One region of the Pseudarthrobacter kochi genome, then DNA from elsewhere that is predicted to be linked to it. Evidence: predicted binding sites of a transcription regulator. Region 1 holds the regulator's gene; the other holds the start of a gene.
The links. Region 1 encodes HrcA, which represses chaperone genes, less so after heat shock. Its sites were predicted from a motif close to TTNGCACTCGNNNNNNNCGAGTGCNAA; they were not measured.

Region 1 (7,499 bases):
CTGGCGGGGCGACGACTGGTGGGGGATCGGCCCCGGCGCGCACTCCCACGTGGGCGGCGTGCGCTGGTGGAACGTCAAGCACCCCACCGCCTACGCCAACCGCCTGGGTTCCCGGCTCTCGCCGGCGGCCGGCCGGGAGACCCTTGACTCCGAGACCCGCAACGTGGAGCGCGTCATGCTCGAAACCCGGCTGAACTCGGGGCTGGAAATAGCCAGCCTGGGCGGACTGGGGGACACCGGACGGCACGCCGTCGCCGGACTCATCGCGGACGGCCTCGTTGACTCCGTGGCGGCCTTCCGCGGCACCCTCGTCCTGACGCTCAAGGGCCGGCTGCTCGCGGACGCCGTGGTCCGCAGGATCCTGCCGGACTGACCCCGCCTGCCGGCCTGCCGTGACCCGGCCCCGGCAGGGCAGCTCAGGGCAGGAGCTGCCGCGCTACTTGATCCAGCGGAGGTTGAACTCGTAGCGGTGCGGCTGGCCGCGGTTGACGTGGATGCCGGCCGCGACCGAGAAGCACGTCACGGCAATCCAGATGACCGTGGCCAGGACGGCGAAAATGTTGCCCACCACCGGCACGAAGACCAGCAGGTTGCACAGCACAGCAGCAATCGTGGGGGGCAGCGTGAAGTTGAGGGCTTCCTTGGACTCCTGCGCCGTGAACGGCCCGCGGTCCTTGAAGATCAGGTAAATCAGCAGCGAGGGAACACAGCCCAGGATGCCGCCGAAGTGGGCCAGCGTGGCCCACTGCCGGTCCTCGTTCGCCGTGAGCGGCAGCGCATTTGCGGGAACGCCATGGTACGGGGGCTGGCCATGGCCGGCCTGGTTGCCGTTGTGTTCGCGTGCGTCATCTGCCACGGTGTCGTCCTTCGGATTGCGGGTGGTGCGTTGGTGCCTGCAGGTGCCAGGGCTGCGCCGGGAGCGCAGCCGCCGTACCAAGAATACTTGCTCGGGCACGGAATCACGGATCGGCCCGCTGGCAGGGACGCCCGGCAGCCCCGGTCAGGGAACGGTGAGGAAGTCGATGACCTCTTCCACCCGGCCCAGCAGGGAGGGCTCCAGATCGGCATAGTTGCGGACCGCGCCGAGAAGCTTTTGCCAGCCCAGGCCGATGTCCTCCTTGGTGCTGTGCGGCCAGCCGAAGGCCGTCAGGATCCCGGTCTTCCAGTCCACCCCGCGGGGGATCACCGGCCACTTCTCGATTCCCAGGACGGCGGGCCGGATCGCCTGCCAGACGTCCACGTAGGGGTGGCCGACGATCAGGACGTTCCCGGCCGCGCCGGGGGTGGCCATCACAGCCGCGGCGATCCTGGATTCCTTGGAGTCGGGCACCAGGTGGTCCACCAGCACGCCCAGCCGGCGCCCGGGGCCGGGCCGGAAAGCCGCCACCGCGCCGGCGAGGTCGTCAATGCCGTGCAGAGGCTCGACGACGATGCCCTCCACCCGGAGGTCGTCACCCCAGACCTTCTCGACGAGTTCGGCGTCGTGCTTTCCTTCCACCCAGATCCGGCTCGCTTTGGCGACCTGGGCGCGCTGGCCCTCCACCCGGACGGAGCCGGACGCTGTTCTGGTGCCAGCGGCGGCTGCGGCGGACCGGGGCGCCGGCGGCATGAGCCGGATCGGCCGGCCCTCCAGCAGGAAGCCGAAACCGAGGCGGAAGGACCGGGACTTGCCGCGGCGGTCTTCAAGGGCCACCACATGCATCCCGCCGGACTTCTCCACGCGGGTGACGGCACCCACCCAACCGGACTGCACATCTTCGAGGACCATTCCGCGCTCCACGGGCACTTCAGGCAGCTGGGCCTTGGCGGGGGCGGACAGGTCCTGGGGGCCCCAGTTCTGGTACGACATCGGATACACACTGCTTTGCGCTCGGTTTGCTGCTGCGGGCTGTGCCCCAAAACACGCGCCCCGGGAGGAACGCCCGGAGCGAACTCAATGCTAACAACGCGGCGACTCATATTAGACTGGTTAGCACTTAGGCATGTCGAGTGCTAACCGCTGCGTGTCCGGCCACTGCGTATCCGGCGCGGCCGGCGGGCGGCGGCACCGGATGCGGGACAGTCGATAGGAGGTGGAGCGTGAGCGAACCGCGCAAACTCGAAGTGCTGCGCGCCATCGTGGAGGACTACGTCCATTCGCGGGAACCCGTCGGCTCCAAAGCGCTCGTGGAGCGGCACCACCTCGGCGTGTCCAGCGCCACGATCCGCAATGACATGGCGGCCCTGGAAGATGAGGGCCTCATCACGGCTCCACACACCAGCGCCGGACGCATCCCCACCGACAAAGGCTACCGGCTGTTCGTGGACCAGATTTCGGCGGTCAAGCCACTTTCGCCGGCGGAACGCCGCGCCATCCAGGCCCTGCTGGAAGGCTCCGACGACCTCGACGACGTCCTGGACCGGACGGTGCGGCTGCTTTCCCAGCTGACCAACCAGGTCGCCGTCGTGCAGTACCCGCACCTCAGCCGGGCCAAGGTGCGGCACATCGAATTCGTCCTGCTCGCCCCCCGCAAGGTGCTCGCCGTGCTGATCGCGGACACCGGCAAGGTGGAACAACGCGTGATCGACGTGGGGCAGGACCTTCAGGACGAGGCCCTGTCCGAACTGCGCACCCGCTTCCTCGGCAGCCTCACGGGGACGCCGCTGAACCTGCTGCCGCAGTCCCTGCAGTCCCTGATCGGCAGCTGCCCGCCGGCGCGGCGCAACGCCGCCCAGGCGTTGGCCCGAGGCCTCGAGGCCCTGGCCGCCAGCAGCCGCGAGGAGCGGATGGTCATGGCCGGAACCGCCAACCTGGCCCGCTCCAACGTCGACTTCCCGCTGACCATCGGCCCGGTCCTGGAAGCCCTCGAGGAACAGGTGGTCATGCTCCGCCTGCTGAGCGACATGGCCGCAGACCCACGGGGCGTCACGGTCAGCATCGGCCGGGAAAATCCCTACGACGGGCTCGCCGAGGCCTCTGTGGTGGCCACCGGCTACGGACCGGACGCGACGGCGAAAGTCGGGGTGCTGGGTCCCACCCGGATGGACTATCCGACCACCATGGCCGCCGTCCGGGCGGTCGCACGCTACCTTTCAAGGATTCTCGGCCCCTGACGGGCCGCGTCCACCCGCAACAGGCAGTGCCCCACCGGCAGTACAAAAAGGAAGAGATACACACTTTGAGCAGCCATTACGACGTTCTTGGAGTCTCCCGCGAAGCCACGGGAGAAGAGATCAAGAAGGCTTACCGCAAGCTGGCGCGCAACCTCCACCCGGACGTGAACCCCGGGGATGACGCCTCCGACCGGTTCAAGGCCGTCACGCACGCCTACGAGGTGCTGTCCGATCCGCAGAAGCGCCGGATCTACGACACCACCGGCAACGAGAACGGCACCGACAATGGCTTCGGCGGCGGCAGCTACTCCGGCCAGGGCTTCGCGTTCCAGGACATCTTCGAGACCTTCTTCGGCGCCGGCGGGCAGGCCGGACCGGCGTCCCGGGTCCGCCGCGGGCAGGATGCCCTCATCAGCGTCCGGATCGACCTCCGCGACGCCGTCTTCGGCGTCAACAAGAAACTCGAAGTCGACACCGCCGTCACGTGCCCCACCTGTGAAGGCTCATGCTGCCGCGAGGGCAGCCACCCGGAACGCTGCGACATCTGCGGCGGCTCCGGCCAGGTCCAGCGCGCCGTGCGTTCCATCCTCGGCCAGGTCATGACCACGGCACCCTGCGGGTCCTGCGAGGGCTTCGGCACCGTCATCAAGGATCCCTGCAACGAATGCGCGGGCCAGGGCCGCATCCGCAGCCGGCGCACCCTGACGGTCAAGGTCCCCGCCGGCGTCGCCACCGGCACCCGCATCCAGCTCTCCGGGCAGGGTGAGGCAGGCCCCGCCGGCGGACCCGCCGGCGACCTCTACGTGGAGATCCGGGTCAACACCGACGCCACGTACGTCCGCGACGGCGACGACCTGCACGCAAGCCTCAACATCCCCATGACGGCCGCCGCACTCGGCACCGAGCTCACGCTCGACACCTTCGACGGCCAGCAGGAGATCGACGTGAAGGCCGGCACCCAGTCCGGCGAGGTCATCACCCTCCGCGGACTCGGCGTCACCCACCTGCGCGGCTACGGCCGTGGCGACCTCAAGGTCCATCTCCAGGTCGACACCCCTGCCAAGCTCGACGCCGCCCAGGAGGATCTGCTCCGCCAGCTCGCGAAGCTGCGCGGCGAACAGTTCACCGAAGGAAAACTCGCCGCGAGCGGCGGGGTCTTCGCGAAGCTCCGGGACCGGCTCGGTAACCTGTAGCGGTGAGTAACCCGGTCTTTTTCACTGCCCCCGGCACCCTGGACGGGCTGGCCCCCGGGTCCGTCTTCGTCCTTGACGGACCCGAGGCCCGCCATGCGGTCACGGTGAAGCGTCTTGGTGTGGGGGAGGCCGTCGACATCGCCGACGGCGCCGGGAAGCGGCTGACCGGCGCCGTGTCCGCCGTCGCGCCCGGCGAGCTGACGGTGGAATGCTCCGGGCTGTCCGAGGAGCCCCTGCCGGAGGTCCGGCTGGTCCTGGTCCAGGCCCTCGCGAAAGGCGACCGGGACGAGCTCGCCGCGGAGACAGCGACCGAACTGGGGATCGACGCCGTTGTGCCCTGGCAGGCCGAACGCTCGATTGTCCGCTGGAAGGCCGAACGCGCGGCCAAGGCCCACGCCAAGTGGCAGTCGGTCGTCACGGCGGCGGCCAAACAGGCACGCCGTGCGTGGATCCCGGAAGTCCGCCCCGCCGTCGACGGCGCCGGCCTGCAGGCGGCAGTGGCCGCCGCGGACCTCGCCATCATCCTGCATGAGGACGCCGTCCGTCCGCTGCGTCAGGTGCTGGAGGCCTGGCACCACACCAGGGCCGGTGGCGCCGGCTCGGGCAGCGACGGCCCGGGTGGGGGCCGCGAGGTGCTGCTGATCGTCGGACCCGAGGGTGGCATCAGCCCGCGGGAAGTCACCAGGCTCTGCGACGCCGGCGCGGTGACAGCCTTGCTGGGGCACCATGTGCTGCGCTCGTCCACGGCCGGTCCCGCCGCGACGGTCCTCGCCAGCGACATCCTGGGCCGCTGGTAGCCCGGGTTCAGCCCAAGACGCGATCGGCTGCTCCATAACGGCCCTTCTGAGGGTTCAGAACGGCCGTTACGGAGCAGCCGATGCCAAATCCGGCAGGGTTGCCCTATTTAGCAGGAGCTGCCCTATGTGACTGTGAACCCGCGGGTATCAACGTTCAGGTCCTCGGCCGGATTGCCATCCTCAAGCTGGGAGACCCGGACCTCATAGCTGCCGGGGCCAAGGTTGACCGACAGGCTGAAGGCTCCCGATTGGCCTGCCTCGGCAGAGACCGTGACCGTCCCGTTCAGGTACTTCGTCTCGACGCTGCCGTCGATGCGCAGAATCTCCCACCGGAGCTTGCCGCCCGCAGCGGTGCTGCGGCCGGAGATCTTGACCGCACCGTCCGCCACGGAGGTCCCTTCCTGGGGATCGATGATCCACACCGGGGCGACCATCCCTGCGCTGCGTGACGTCGGGGAACCAAGCCGGACATGGTTGAAAGCGACATAGTCGGTATGCCCGTCCACCAGCACCACCACCTGGATCTGCTGGCCGGCGTCGATCAGCCCCGCGCTGGCAGCGGCCGCCGTCGCGGTGTAAACGAGCTGCTGCACCGCCCGCTCGGCCATGGCCGGATCCACATTGCTGTTGAAAGCGTCCGCCGACATGTCCACGGTGATGACGTTTTTGCCGGAGATGGAGCTTGCCAGCTTCTTCGGGTTCTGCCAGGGAGTGAAGAAATCAGGATCGAGGGGCTTCTGGGACATCATGACCCGGACCGCCCGCGTGACGGGGTTGTCCTGTTCCGGGACATCACGGAACTCGCGGTAAAGGAACGTGCTGTCATTGCTCCGGCCGATCCAGTACACCGGCGCCTTGTTGGACGCCTGGGACGTTTCCAGCGGTGCGCTGGTGGTCGGCGCGGATGCCTGGGCAGACAGGGCCTGGGCCGGCGGGCTGGAGTCCGTGATGCCGGGCTGGGGGGTGGCCACGCAGCCGGACAGGGCCAGCGCAGCAGGCAGCACCACCAGCAGCACGGCCCGGCGTGTCCGCCTGCCTGCTGCTGTCTGCCCCATCCCGCGTTGCCTGATGGCCGCCGCCTTCGCTGCTCGGTTACTGATTGTCCTGCTGTCCGCTCACCGGCTGAAAAGACGTGGCGGAGGCCGATTTCCAGCATCGCACACGGGCCCGGCGCGAAACCGTGGATTCAGCCAGCGGCCAGGAACTGCAACGGGAACGATATCCGGCTGATACAAAGTTGATACCTAACGTTCCGATCCCCGCTTAGGCAGGACAGGCCAACCGCCGGCCGGCACGGTACACGAGGACTTCGGCTGGGACAGAGCCCTCTTTGCCTACTCCTCGGGTGCGCCGGACCCAAGCCAGTCAGCTGCCATGGACTTCGGACGCCACGTCATCCCGCTCGTCCGGCAGGAAATCGCGCACCGGAAGGCCACCAGGCGTCCTGCTGGGTGCCGTTGATCCGGCGTCGTCCGACCGCCCCGGCGCGGGCGCAACGCCGGATCCGAACGGGCGCCGGGTCCGCCGTGCTGGCGTAAGATGGACGTACCCGTTGCCCCGGCCGCGGACGGCGAGCACCGCCGTCGGGCCGGATCACGGCACAGACCATTTCCGAACTGGAGGGGACCAGAGGCCCGCGGGCCAACACCATGACTGAAGCAGCGAACGGCAAGGCCCGGATCAGCGCCGGAGAGCGCTCCGCAGGTGAATTCCCCCACTCCCTACCAGGGCTGCGGACGGAGGTAGTCCTGTTCGACAGTTCCGATCAGATGGTCCAGTCCCTCGGCAGTCATGACGAGGCCCTGCGCTTCATCGAGACCCAGTTCCCGGCCGTCGACTTCCACGTCCGCGGCAATGAGCTCGCCATCAGCGGGCCTGCCGCCGACGTACCGCGGATCATGCGCCTGCTCAACGAGGTCCGGGGCCTCGTCGCCCGGGGCACCGTCATCACTCCCGCTGTCCTGCAGCAGCTCGTGTCGATGCTCCGGACCCAGTCCCTGCAGAACCCGGTCGACGTGCTCACCCACAACATCCTCTCGAGCCGGGGCAAGACGATCCGGCCAAAGACGCTGAACCAGAAGAACTACGTGGACGCGATTGACGCCAACACCGTGATCTTCGGCATCGGACCGGCCGGTACCGGCAAGACGTACCTGGCGATGGCCAAAGCCGTCCAGGCGCTGCAGCAGAAGGAAGTCACGCGGATCATCCTGACCCGTCCCGCCGTCGAGGCGGGCGAGCGGCTGGGGTTCCTGCCCGGCACGCTCAGCGACAAGATCGACCCCTACCTGCGCCCGCTTTACGACGCCCTGCACGAAATGATGGACCCCGAATCCATTCCGCGGCTGATTGCGGCCGGCACCATCGAGGTCGCCCCGCTCGCCTACATGCGCGGACGCACGCTCAACGATGCCTT
Region 2 (7,499 bases), on a different contig from region 1:
AACCGGGCGGTGGAGCTTGTCTTCGAACACGCCCGGCTGCGGCCGCGCACGTCGCTGGCCGTCGTCACCGGCAGCCTCCGGCACGCAGCCCGGATCGGCGAGTCCATCCGGCTGCAGCTGCCCAACTACCCGCTGCTGGCCAGTTTCTTCACCGCCGGGGACGAATCCTTCCGCGTGGTGGACCTGGAACGCGCCCAGGGCCTGGTCCGCGATCACGTGATCTTCTCCCCGGGCTACGGACGCACCCCGCACGGGCGTGCGCTCCACAGCCTCGGCCCGCTGTCGGCCGAAGGTGGCCGCGCCAGGTTCGCGCTCGCCATGACACGGGCACGCCGCTCGCTGCACGTGCTCAGCTGCTTCCGTCCCGAGGACCTCGACGTGACCCGGCTCAGTCACGGCGCGGTCGACTTCTACGAGCTGCTGGACCGTGAAATCGCGGGCAACTCCGATCTTGGCAGCCCGGCGTCGCGGGCCGCTGCCAGCGAACAGGCCCTGGGAGCGGACCCGCTCGTGGCGGACCTCGGCGACCGGCTGCGCGCCAGGGGTGCCCGGGTCTGGCACCAGTACGACGGCGCCCTGAACATGGTGGCCGCGGCCGACCCCTTGAGCACGCTCGGTCAGGACGACGCCGAGATTCCCCGGCCCGTGGCAATTGAATCCGACGGCACCGAACAGTACCGCCGGCTGACCGTCCGCGAACGCAGCAGGCTCCGCCCTCAGCTCCTGGAGCGCCTTGGCTGGCGGTACATGCCACTATGGACCATAGAGGTCTTCACTGATCCTTCGGCCTGCGCCGACCGTATCGGCGGATACCTGGGCCTGGAAAAGCCGGCCGTGTCGCACCGGAAACAGGCGTCGCCGGGATTCTTCGACGACGACGTCGAGAACCTTGCCGTCAACGAAGCGCAGGCCTCCCAGGGGCGTGCCCCTTCCGAATGGCCGGACAATGCGCAACAGTTGAGAACAGATCAGGGCAGTAAGGAGGCCGGCGGCATGAATGCGGACGGCAAGACCCAGGACAACGGCAACGTAGCGCGGAACGGCAGCCGGGAGGACGCACCTCAGCAGTCACCGCCGGCCAACGTCCCGGCCGGCGTGCTGCCGAACAAGGCTGCGGAAGACGACCCGCGGCGCTGGGGCGACGAACCGGGCGGCTACGACCACGACTCCTGGCTCCAGGAACAGAAGCCTCCGCACTGGGGCTAGGTCCTCCGGGCCTGGCACCGCACCCGGCCGACACAGTTCCGGAGCCGGCTTCGGGCGAAGCTCGGGCCGGGCGGAGCGGCTAGCCGGGAACGGCCGCGACAAGGACAAAGAACAGCTTTCCCTGCGTTGATGCACCGGCGAGACGACGCGCCTGATCGGCATCGGCTGCCACCACCAGGAGGCCCTCGGTTTCCCCGGTAGCCAGCCATGGGCCGGCCCCGCTGCCGTGGCCGGAGGTCCACAGCACTGGAACGGCGGCGGCCAGGACCTGGGAAGCCGCGGGCTGGTCAAAGCTGTTGCCCGTTGTCATGACCACATTGACGAGCTGTCCGGGGGAGAGCAGCTGGATCGAGGCCGGATCCGCCATCCGGAGCGGCACTGCGGCGGATCCCGGAGGGCTCCCCGCCAGCAGGCCGGGCCCCAGGAGTTGGGAATCGGAGAGCAGTTGGCCCTTGCGGAGGGCGACAGCAAGCTGCTTGCCGAGCAGGGATTCGGCGCTGCCGTAGCTGCTTACCGGAACCAGCGCACTGGGAACGCCCAGGACTACCAGGTCGTCCGCGCTGAGTGTCTCCCCGGCCGGGAGGTCCCTGGCAGCCGCAACGGCGGAGACACTGTAGACCGGGGCCGGAGTCAGTTGTTGCACGGTGAGACCTGCGGCGATGCACAGCAGCAGTGCCACGGCCAGCCGCCGGTTGCGGCTCAGCCAACGGGCCAGCCGCCGGCGGGGAGGTTGCCGGGCGGGTCTCCGGCCCCCTGGGGAGCGGCTGCCCCGGAGAACCCACGAGGGGCGCCACGCGTCACGCCGCAAGAGTCCAAAGGACTCGGCGGGAAGGATCCCTGCGGGCGGGACAGGGCGTGGATGCGTGGCCATAACCTGACCCTACGCATCGGAATGCCAGCCGGGCCGGTTCAGTGTGGGCTATGTGGAAAAAGCGGCCTGACAACACTGCCGGACAGGCAGCGAACAGCTGTGGAGCCGCAGACCCTGCGGACCGCTGCTAGCTTGCGGAAGCGGCGGCAGGCGCCGGCGTTGGCGCCGGAGCCGGAGCGGGGGAAACAGTGCTGCCCTTGGCATCGCGGGAGTCGGTCCGGTAGAAGCCGGAACCCTTGAAGACGACGCCGACGCTGTTGAACTTTTTGCGCAGGGTTCCCTGGCACTCCGGGCAGGACGTGAGGGAGCTGTCGGTGAACGACTGCACGATCTCGAAGGCGTGGCTGCAGTCCTTGCAGGCGTATGCATACGTGGGCACTGGAAATCCTCCTCTGGGACAAACGAGCAGGTCCCGTGCCGCCGGGGTCGGGATCCAGGCCGACAAGTCTATCGGCAAAGTCCGTCCCTTAGCAGTCGCAGGGCCTGAGTGCTAATTCTATCACCCCCGCCGTGCGCTCCCGGAAGCCTAACCCTGCAGCTGCACCAGGCCCGCCGGGGTCAGGGCGGCCGCCACTTTCCGGTCGAAGGACTCTGCCGGGATGCTGCCCGCGGGCAGCACCTCGCCGTCATACACGACGGCGGCTGTCGGCAGCGGCGGCATCAATGCGTCGTCGGACGCCGGCGTCGGGGACGGGAGGAAGGCGCTCAACGCCGCCAGGAACGTGTCGTAGTAGCCGCCGCCCTGGCCGATCCGGTTGCCGGCGAAGTCGACGGCGGTGGCCGGCAGGAAGATGCCGCCGGCGTGCCGCATAACGGTGGTGTCGTGGCGTTCCCCGGCGGGCTCCTGGATCGGCGCGTAACGGCTCCGCACGGACCTGGAAGCCGGTGTCCAGTACACCCAGCTCAGCGTCAGTCCGGGCTCGCAGACGGGAAGCAGAAGCTGATGCCCTGCCGCATGGAGCGCTGTCAGCAGGGGAAGGGTCGGCGGTTCGGAACCCACGCCAAGGTAGGCGGCGAAGGTGCCGGAACTGCCACCGGTCAGACGTGTTGCCCAGGCTAGACCGTGCCGGGCGATGCCCGCCCCGGCGGCCTCCAGCCCGGCCGGCGTCAGGGCCGCGCGCAGGGTCCGGTGGCTTGCCCGGATGTCTTCCTTCGATGCCATGATGCCTCGTTCCTCCGCGCGATCCGGCCCCGGGAGGCAGCGGCTCCCGCCGGCTCGAATGATTACGCAATGTTTGGTCCCTCCGTTAGATTAGTCGAGTGACTACACCCAACGCTCCCGTCCGCAAGGCCGTCATCCCCGCAGCCGGCCTCGGCACCAGGTTCCTGCCGGCCACCAAGGCCATGCCCAAGGAAATGCTGCCCGTCGTCGACAAGCCGGCCATTCAGTACGTGGTGGAAGAAGCCGTCAATGTCGGGCTGACCGACATCCTGATGATCACCGGCCGCAACAAGCGCGCCCTGGAGGACCACTTCGATCGCGTCCCCACCCTGGAAGCCACGCTTGAGGCCAAGGGCGACACCGCCAAGCTTGCGTCCATCCAGGCCGCCAGCAACCTGGGCGACATCCATTACGTGCGCCAGGGCGATCCGATGGGCCTCGGCCACGCCGTCCTCCGTGCCAAGCAGCACGTGGGCTATGAGCCGTTTGCCGTCCTGCTGGGCGATGACCTGATCGACGCCCGCGACGAACTTCTCAGCACCATGATCGAGGTCCAGGCGAAGACCGGTGGATCGGTGGTTGCCCTGATCGAGGTTGAGCCTTCCGAAATCAGCGCCTACGGTTGCGCCGACATCGACGCGATAGCGGGCGAAGAGTATGTCCGGATCAACCACCTGGTCGAGAAGCCTGACGTCAAAGATGCCCCGTCGAATCTCGCGATCATCGGCCGCTACGTCCTCCACCCGGCGGTCTTCGAAGTGCTGGAACACACCGAGCCGGGACGCGGCGGCGAAATCCAGCTCACCGACGCGCTGCAGGAACTCGCCTCCGGTGACGGCGAAGGCTACGGCGTCTACGGCGTGGTCTTCCGCGGCCGCCGCTACGATACCGGCGATAAGCTCAGCTACCTTAAGGCCTGTGTCCAGCTCGCCTGCGACAGTGACGACCTCGGTCCCGGCCTGCGGGAATGGCTGCCGGGCTTCGCCGCGAGCCTGGCTCCCAGCCTGATCAAGTAGCTCCGGTGGGCGGCAGCTTCCAGTGGCCGGTGACGCTTGAAAGCGGCGACCTTGTGTTGCGCCCGATCCGTTACCGGGACCGCAAGGAGTGGACCGAGGTCCGCTCCCGCAACAGCGAGTGGCTGGCCCCCTGGGAAGCGTCAAACCCCGTTCCCGGGGGCGGCCTTCCCGACTACCGCCAGATGGTGCGGTCCCTCAAGGCCCAGGCCGCCCAGGGAACCGCCCTGCCGTTTCTCATCACCGCATGGACCCCGGGCTTCCGGGAGCCGGTGATCGTCGGACAACTCACGGTGTCCTCGATAGTGTGGGGCTCTGCCATGATGGCGACGCTGGGTTACTGGGTGGACAAGGACCGGGCCGGCCAGGGCATCGCCCCTACCGCTGTGGCGTTGGTGACGGACTATTGCTTCGAGGTTCTCGGGATGCACCGGATGGAAATCAACATCCGTCCCGAAAACGCACCCAGCTTGCGGGTAGTCGAGAAGCTGGGCTTCCGCGACGAGGGCTACCGGCCGCGGTTTCTGCACATTAACGGCGAATGGGCGGACCACCGGAGCTTCGCGCTGACCTCCGAGGAAGTGCCCGGGGGGCTCCTGGAACGCTGGCAACACAACGGGCCTGCTTGATCGGCCAGCCCCCACCTGACCAGCCGTAACGTCCTAAATCCAGTCAATTGCGAGTTCCCCCGCGACACACCGGGGACAATGCGGCTCCGTACCGCGCATTGCTCATACGGTTTTGGTGTGGACTTCCCTCTTAGCAGCTCTGTGATCCTTGTCATTGCTGTTGCGCTCTGGATTGTGTGGGTTGCCCCCTACATGCTCCGGAACGGACGCCACCAGCTGCAGCCTGCGGGCGAGCTCGTGGCGGACACCATCGATCTAGAAACAGCAGCCCCGCAAGCCGGGAACGTCATGCAGATGGCGTCCCAGCAGGAGAAACCCATGACCAGTATCCAGCGCACCGACTCCTTTCCGGGAACTCCCGGGCTCGACGGCGGCCCCAAGACCGGCCCCTCCGGTCCGGCTTTCAGAATCCGCTACGGACGCTTGGCCCTGGCGCTGGCCGGTCTGCTCTCGCTGCTCACCGGCGTTGTGTCCGCGGCCCTGCGGATCTTCGGCCTCGGTTCACCCTGGCTGCCGATCGTTGCACTGTCCGGCGCCGTCGCCGCGGTCTTTATGCTCCGCTGGCTCGCCGTCCGGGACCGCCGCCGCAAAATGAACGCCGCGTTCCGCGCGGCCATGACCGCCCCGGCACGCCCGGCCCGGTCTGCCCCGGCGCGGACCCCGCTGCAGCAGCCGGCGGGGGAGCCCCGCGAATGGGCCGAGAGTCCGCTCTTTGACGCCCAGGCCGACGCCTCAGATCGCAAACCGGCGCCCAAGCCCTTGACCGCCCAGGAACTCCGCCGGGCGGCCCTGGCGGAAGCCGCGGCCTCGGGCGACACGTCCGTCCGCCGTACCGCTGATCCCCAGGCCGCTGAAGGATCCAGTTGGGAACCGGTGGAGGTCCCCAAGCCCACCTATGTGGAGGCGCCAAAGGCCGAGCGGGCCGCCCCTGAGCCGCTCGATCTTCCGGAAGCCCCGAAGGCCGTGGGAAAGCCGTCGCTCAAGCAGGGCCTCCCGCAGGCGCCGGCCGTCAGCCCCGGCGCGGATGCCGAGCCGAAGCCCCTCGGCAAGGCGCAGAGTGCCCTGAGCAACCTGGACGATGTCCTGCAGCGACGCCGGGCCTGAGCTACTTCGTTCAAGCCCCGGGCAGCCAGCACTGGCCGCCCGGGGCTTTGCTGTGCCCGGCGGATCAATAACCAGTGGGACTAAGGCGGCCACGAACCGGAAGCGGACCGGTAGCCTCAGGGCATGACACGAATTTGCGTTGCCGGGGGAACCGGCCAGGTGGGCCGTGAAGTGGTCCGACAGGCTCTCGAGGGCGGCCACGGGGTCGCAGTGCTCTGCAGGACTCCGCCTCCCCCCGGGGCAGCGGCCCGGACCGACGGCGCGGAGTACTTCCCTGCCGATGTCACCACCGGCGAGGGGCTGGCGGCGGCGCTGGCCGGCGCCGACGTCGTGATCGACTGCCTGGAGGGGCGCTCCGGGACGGCCCTGAAGAACTTCGCCGACGGCGGCGCCCGGCTGCTTGCCGCCGCCCAGGAGGCCGGTGTGGCCGAGGCAGTCGTGCTTTCCATCGTCAATTGCGACCGCAGCAGCTTCCGTTACTACGCCTCGAAAGCAGCCAAAGAACTGGTCTACGAGCGGTCCGGACTGGATACCGTCGCGCTCAGGGCGACGCAGTTCCATTCGCTCCTCGCGACGACCTTCGCTGCGGGTCCGAAACTGCGGATCATCCCGGTGGTCAAGGGCGCCCGGTTCCAGCCGATCGCCCCCGCCGACGTCGCGGGTGCGCTGCTCGAGGAGGCGCTGGCGCCGGCGTCGGGCCTCCGGCACAGCGTGAAGACCATCGGCGGCCCCGAAGTTCAGGGCATGGGGGACCTCGCCCGGCAATGGAAGGCGGCCACCGGCTCCCGTGGACGCCTGGTGACCATACCGCTGCCCGGGGCGATGGGCAAATACCTGCGAGCGGGGCTCAACCTGGTGCCGGAGGAACGCCACGCCGGTGAGACATTCAGCGGCTGGCTGGCAAAGAACGCCAATAGTTTGTAGCCTAGGGACACCGGCAACGCCGTTCCTTCGGGACCGGCGTTGCTTCGGGGCTATAGCTCAGTTGGTAGAGCGCTTCGTTCGCATCGAAGAGGTCAGGAGTTCGAATCTCCTTAGCTCCACAGTTTGCAAGGGTTTTTGAACCCTTGAGTGCGTGGAATAGACAACCGGTTGGCCGGTTCATCGGCCCGAGGGTGCCTGCTGGTTCTTGTGAATCTCGCGATGTATCGTTGACTATCGTTCGCGATTCACAGAGGAGTGCATGATGCGTAATTCATACCCGGCAGGCGGATTTCGCGGCAGCAACGTCGACGGCATGTGGCAGGCCGTTGAGGAGCTGCGCTCAAAGTTTGAGAAGCGCTCCGGCACCCGCGCCGGCCGGGGCGAGGTGCGGTCGGCGGTGCTGGCACTGCTCGCGGAGCGGCCCATGCACGGCTACCAGATCATCCGTGAAATCGAGGAGCGCAGCGGTGGCAGCTGGAAGCCCAGCGCCGGCTCTGTCTACCCCACGCTGCAGCTGCTGGCCGATGAAGGGTTCATCAGTGCCGAGGAATCCAACGGCCGCAAGATCTACTCGCTGACGGAAGCAGGCC

Region 2: ACZY0Y_RS01150 (FmdB family zinc ribbon protein) is a predicted target of HrcA. The motif match lies at 2,545-2,571, and genes of this name have one in related genera.

Annotation. Positions count from the first base shown of each region.
Region 1 is NZ_JBVAYV010000012.1:17,962-25,460, reverse strand. Features, by position in the region: gene hemW (radical SAM family heme chaperone HemW) at 1-373, shown strand, start outside; gene ACZY0Y_RS08290 (DUF4870 domain-containing protein) at 437-856, opposite strand; gene ACZY0Y_RS08285 (DUF3097 family protein) at 1,001-1,849, opposite strand; gene hrcA (heat-inducible transcriptional repressor HrcA) at 2,080-3,093, shown strand; gene dnaJ (molecular chaperone DnaJ) at 3,159-4,286, shown strand; gene ACZY0Y_RS08270 (16S rRNA (uracil(1498)-N(3))-methyltransferase) at 4,289-5,083, shown strand; gene ACZY0Y_RS08265 (GerMN domain-containing protein) at 5,206-6,138, opposite strand; gene ACZY0Y_RS08260 (PhoH family protein) at 6,733-7,499, shown strand, end outside.
Region 2 is NZ_JBVAYV010000001.1:226,237-233,735, forward strand. Features, by position in the region: gene ACZY0Y_RS01140 (AAA family ATPase) at 1-1,206, shown strand, start outside; gene ACZY0Y_RS01145 (RcpC/CpaB family pilus assembly protein) at 1,286-1,885, opposite strand; gene ACZY0Y_RS01150 (FmdB family zinc ribbon protein) at 2,205-2,456, opposite strand; gene ACZY0Y_RS01155 (5-formyltetrahydrofolate cyclo-ligase) at 2,604-3,239, opposite strand; gene galU (UTP--glucose-1-phosphate uridylyltransferase GalU) at 3,338-4,255, shown strand; gene ACZY0Y_RS01165 (GNAT family N-acetyltransferase) at 4,261-4,881, shown strand; gene ACZY0Y_RS01170 (hypothetical protein) at 4,999-5,985, shown strand; gene ACZY0Y_RS01175 (SDR family oxidoreductase) at 6,109-6,909, shown strand; tRNA gene ACZY0Y_RS01180 (tRNA-Ala) at 6,956-7,028, shown strand; gene ACZY0Y_RS01185 (PadR family transcriptional regulator) at 7,172-7,499, shown strand, end outside.